DNA from 2 places in the Pseudomonas sp. GW823-FHT02C02 genome. Region 2 is predicted to be linked to the other one. Evidence: predicted binding sites of a transcription regulator. Region 2 holds the regulator's gene; the other holds the start of a gene.
What was found. Region 2 encodes sigma-54, which starts transcription at its own class of promoters, with help from an activator protein. Its sites were predicted from a motif close to ANTGGCATNNANNTTGCTNT; they were not measured.
Positions count from the first base shown of each region.

Region 1: flgB (flagellar basal body rod protein FlgB) is a predicted target of sigma-54. The motif match lies at 1,239-1,258, and genes of this name have one in related genera.

Region 1 is NZ_JBXAJV010000027.1:37,593-39,985, forward strand. It holds gene flgD (flagellar hook assembly protein FlgD) at 1-326, opposite strand, end outside; gene flgC (flagellar basal body rod protein FlgC) at 342-785, opposite strand; gene flgB (flagellar basal body rod protein FlgB) at 789-1,196, opposite strand; gene cheR (protein-glutamate O-methyltransferase CheR) at 1,563-2,390, opposite strand.
Region 2 is NZ_JBXAJV010000005.1:65,510-67,902, forward strand. It holds gene hpf (ribosome hibernation-promoting factor, HPF/YfiA family) at 1-75, opposite strand, end outside; gene AC1ROI_RS10280 (RNA polymerase factor sigma-54) at 150-1,643, opposite strand; gene lptB (LPS export ABC transporter ATP-binding protein) at 1,828-2,393, opposite strand, start outside.

The DNA.
Region 1 (2,393 bases), on a different contig from region 2:
AGCGAAGATGCTTGCAGCGCTTGCGACGAGTTGTAGTTGCCGGCAATGCCGCTGACCGTATCGTTCAGCGTGGTGATGCCTTCCAGGCTACTGAACTGTGCCAGCTGAGCCACGAAGTCACCGTTGTCTTGCGGCTCGAGCGGGTTCTGGTTCTTCAGCTGGGTAACCAGCAATTGCAGGAACGCGTCCTTGCCCAACGCCTTCTTGCCGGTGGCGCTGTTGGTGGCCGAGGCCAGGCCGTCGCTGCTGGTGTTATTGGCCTTGACCGAAGAGTTGGCCAAGACGTCCTTGATGTTCACGCCGCTGGTTGTATCGGTAACACTCATCTGAGTCGCCCCTTATCACTGACCGAGGGTCAGGACCTTCTGCATCATGGTTTTGGCGGTGTTCATCATTTCAGCGTTGGTCTGGAACGAGCGACTGGCGGAAATCATGTCGGCCATTTCTTCGACGACATTGACGTTCGGGTAGTAGACGTAGCCCTTGGCATCGGCGGCCGGATGGTTCGGCTCGTAACGCGCGTCAAGGTTGCTTTGGTCTTCGACCACGCCCAGCACTTGCACGCCTTGGCCGGCGGCGTCCTGGTTCTGGAACAGCGAATCGCTGCCGCCGCTCTGGCCGCCCTGGAACATGGTGGCGAACACCGGGTGACGGGCGCGATAGGTCTGGTCGATGCTCGACGAGACGGTTTCGGCGTTGGCGATGTTCGAGGCCACGGTGTTCAAGCGCGTGGTCTGCGCGCTCATGCCGCTACCGGCAATGTTGAAAACACTGGATAGGGACATGACTTACTCTCCGCGCAGGGCTGACATCAGCCCTTTGAATTTGCTGTTGAGCAGGGTGAAGCTGGCCTGGAAGCCGACGGCGTTTTCCGCGTAGTTCGACTGTTCCAGTTGGGCGTCCACAGTGTTCTGGTCGATCGACGGCTGCATCGGCGTGCGATACATCAGCGACTCGTCGCCATTGCCCAGGCCTTCAGCCTCGATATGGCGGTTGTTGGTCATGTTCAAGGCAAACGTGCCGCCCTTGGTTTTCTCGTTCTGTGCGGCGAGCACTTTGGAGAACTCCAGGTCCCGAGCCTTGTAGTTCGGGGTATCGGCGTTGGCGATGTTGTTGGCCAGGACCTCGGCACGCTGTGCGCGGAAGCCCAGGGCTTGTTCGTGGATACCGAGCGCTTTATCGAAGCTGATGCTCATGTCGGGAAACCTTCGGGTGACCTGATTTTTCGTAACAGAGACATAGCAAGTGGCGTGCCAATTCAAAAAACCCCGGAAACCGGGGCTTTGCCGGCAGTGGCAAGACGGCAATGCCAGAAAAGCGGCAACCGATTTCCGCCGCCTGCCGCTTTTCTGCCGCTTATCACCCTCTAAAGAACACCACCCTCCCCTGTGGGAGCGAGCCTGCTCGCGATGGCGTCGTGTCAGCCAACATCCATGTTTCTGTTACACCGCTATCGCGAGCAGGCTCGCTCCCACAGGGGATCGTGGTGATGTCAGGGCAATCATCGGGCAAAAAAAAACGGGAGCCCCTGAGGACTCCCGTTTTTTGATGCGGCCAACGAATCACTTCGCCTGGTAAATGATCCCCGGGCTGCACTGGACCATCTGGTAATGATCCGGCAAACCGTTCAGCGCTTCGGAGGCGCCGAGGAACAGATAACCGCCCGGCTTGAGCGTGCTGTGAATACGCAACAAGATGTCTTTCTTCACCTCGGCGGAGAAGTAGATCAGCACGTTGCGGCAGAACACAATGTCGAACTTGCCCAGGGCCGCGTAGCTGTCCAGCAGGTTGAACGAGCGAAACTCCACGCGACTCTTGATCGGCGCCTTGATCGCCCAGCGCCCCGGCCCTTTGGGGTCGAAGTAACGCTGAAGACGCTCGGGCGACAGACCACGGCCGATGGCCAGGCTGTCGTACTCGCCGGTCTTGCAGTTGGTCAGCATGGTGCCGGACAAGTCGGTCGCGACGATTTGCGCGCCCATCTTCAACTGGCCCATGTTGACGCGCTCGAACTCATCGATCGACATCGACAGCGAATACGGTTCCTGACCCGACGAGCACGCCGCCGACCAGATCCGCAAGCGCTGGCCGGGGGCCGCCTTGATCGCTTCGGGCAACACCTTGTTCTTCAAGACTTCAAACGGATAGGTGTCACGAAACCACAAGGTTTCGTTGGTGGTCATGGCATCCACCACCATCTCGCGCAAACCGCTGCGCGGCTGGGTCTGGATGCGCTGAACCAGCTCACCCAGGGATTTGATGCCTTGCTGCTCCATCAGCTTGTTGAGACGGCTCGAGACCAGGTACTGCTTGTTTTCACCGAGCAAAATGCCACAGGCTTTTTCCAGGAATACCCGGAACTGTTCGAAATCCAAATTACCCGTAGACAAAGA
Region 2 (2,393 bases):
TTCGAGTTTTTCGCCGATGTAGGTGCGAAGAGGTTCGGTCACTTCCAGTTGGTGTCCACTGATGTTGACTTGCATACAGCTTCTCCTTCGTTGCCAGTGCATAAAGCGGCAGGCAGAAATGCCTGCCACTGGAACGCTGTGGCGTGGCTCTACATCAACCGCTTGCGTTCGCTCGAAGGCGCGATCCCGAGGGATTCGCGGTACTTGGCGACGGTGCGGCGAGCCACCTGAATGCCTTGTGCCTCCAGTAAACCAGCGATCTTGCTGTCACTCAACGGCTTTTTCTGATTTTCCGCGGCAACCAGTTTTTTGATGATCGCGCGGATCGCTGTGGACGAGCATTCACCGCCTTCGGAGGTGCTGACGTGGCTGGAGAAAAAGTATTTCAGTTCATATATGCCCCGAGGGGTATGCATGAATTTTTGCGTGGTGACCCGTGAAATCGTCGACTCGTGCATCCCCACCGCTTCGGCGATGTCATGCAGGACCAGCGGCTTCATCGCTTCGTCGCCGTATTCAAGAAAGCCGCGCTGATGCTCGACGATCTGAGTGGCTACTTTCATCAGGGTTTCGTTGCGGCTTTGCAGGCTCTTGATGAACCAGCGGGCCTCTTGCAACTGATTGCGCATGAAGGTGTTGTCGGCGCTGGTGTCGGCGCGGCGCACAAAACCGGCGTATTGGGCGTTGACCCGCAGCCGTGGCACCGATTCCTGGTTCAGCTCGACCAGCCAGCGCTCATTGTCCTTGCGCACGATCACGTCAGGGACAACATATTCGGCTTCACTGGACTCGATCTGCGAGCCCGGGCGCGGGTTGAGGCTCTGCACCAGCTCGATGACCTGGCGCAGTTCATCTTCCTTGAGCTTCATGCGACGCATGAGCTGGCTGTAATCGCGGCTGCCGAGCAGGTCGATGTAGTCGGTGACCAGGCGTTTCGCTTCGGCCAGCCAAGGCGTCTTGGCTGGCAGTTGGCGCAATTGCAGCAGCAGGCATTCGCCCAGGTTGCGGGCGCCAATGCCGGCCGGTTCGAATTGCTGGATGCGGTGCAGGACGGCTTCGATTTCGTCCAGTTCGATGTCCAGTTCCGGATCGAAGGCCTCGAGAATTTCCTCGAGGGTTTCGTCCAGGTAGCCCTGATTGTTGATGCAGTCGATCAGGGTCACGGCGATCAGACGATCGGTGTCGGACATCGGTGCCAGGTTCAGTTGCCACAACAAATGGCTTTGCAGGCTTTCGCCGGCCGATGTGCGGGTGGTGAAATCCCACTCGTCGTCATCGTTGCTCGGCAAGCTGCTGGCACTGGTCTGGTAGACGTCTTCCCACGCGGTATCAACGGGCAGCTCGTTGGGAATGCGCTCGTTCCAGTCGCCTTCCTCGAGGTTATCCACCGTCGGGGCGGTTTCCTGGTAGGAGGGTTCCGAAATGTCGGCGTTGGGGAGCTGTTCGGCTTTGTCGGCCAAGGGGTCGGCGTTATCGAAGTCGTCGCCTTCTTCCTGGCGTTCGAGCATCGGATTGGACTCCAGGGCCTCCTGGATTTCCTGTTGCAGGTCCAGGGTCGACAATTGGAGCAGGCGGATGGCCTGTTGCAGCTGCGGTGTCATCGTCAGCTGCTGGCCCATTCTCAAGACTAGCGATGGTTTCATGGCAGGGGCTTAACACCTTATTCGCCGGCGCACATGCGCCATCCACTACAGGGCGCCGGAGCGCCAAACATAAGCAAATTATATGCCCGAAACTGCAGCGTTTGCCTAGAGCGCTGTAACAATAAAAAAGTATTGATTTTTTATCGCGACGAGCGCTCGGACAATCAGCCAGACACCTTACTGCTTAAAGGCGGAATTCATGGCCCAGATACACTTCCTTGACCAGTTCGTTGGCCAGGATGGTGGCGGAGTCACCTTCGGCGATCAGTTGACCATCGTTGACGATGTAGGCGGTTTCGCAGATATCCAGGGTTTCACGGACGTTGTGGTCAGTGATCAGCACGCCAATGCCTTTGGCCTTGAGGTGGTAGATGATCTGCTTGATGTCGCCCACCGAAATAGGGTCCACACCGGCGAATGGTTCGTCGAGGAGGATGAATTTCGGGTTGGTGGCCAGTGCCCGGGCGATTTCCACCCGACGACGTTCACCACCGGACAGGCTCATGCCTAGGTTGTCGCGGATGTGGCTGATGTGGAATTCCTGCAGCAGGCTTTCCAGTTCCTTGCGACGCTCGGCCTTGTCGAGTTCCTTGCGGGTCTCGAGGATGGCCATGATGTTATCGGCGACCGAGAGTTTACGGAAGATCGACGCTTCTTGCGGAAGATAGCCGATACCGGCCTTCGCACGACCATGCATTGGCTGGTGGCTGACGTCCAGGTCGTCGATCAGCACGCGACCCTGATCGGCCT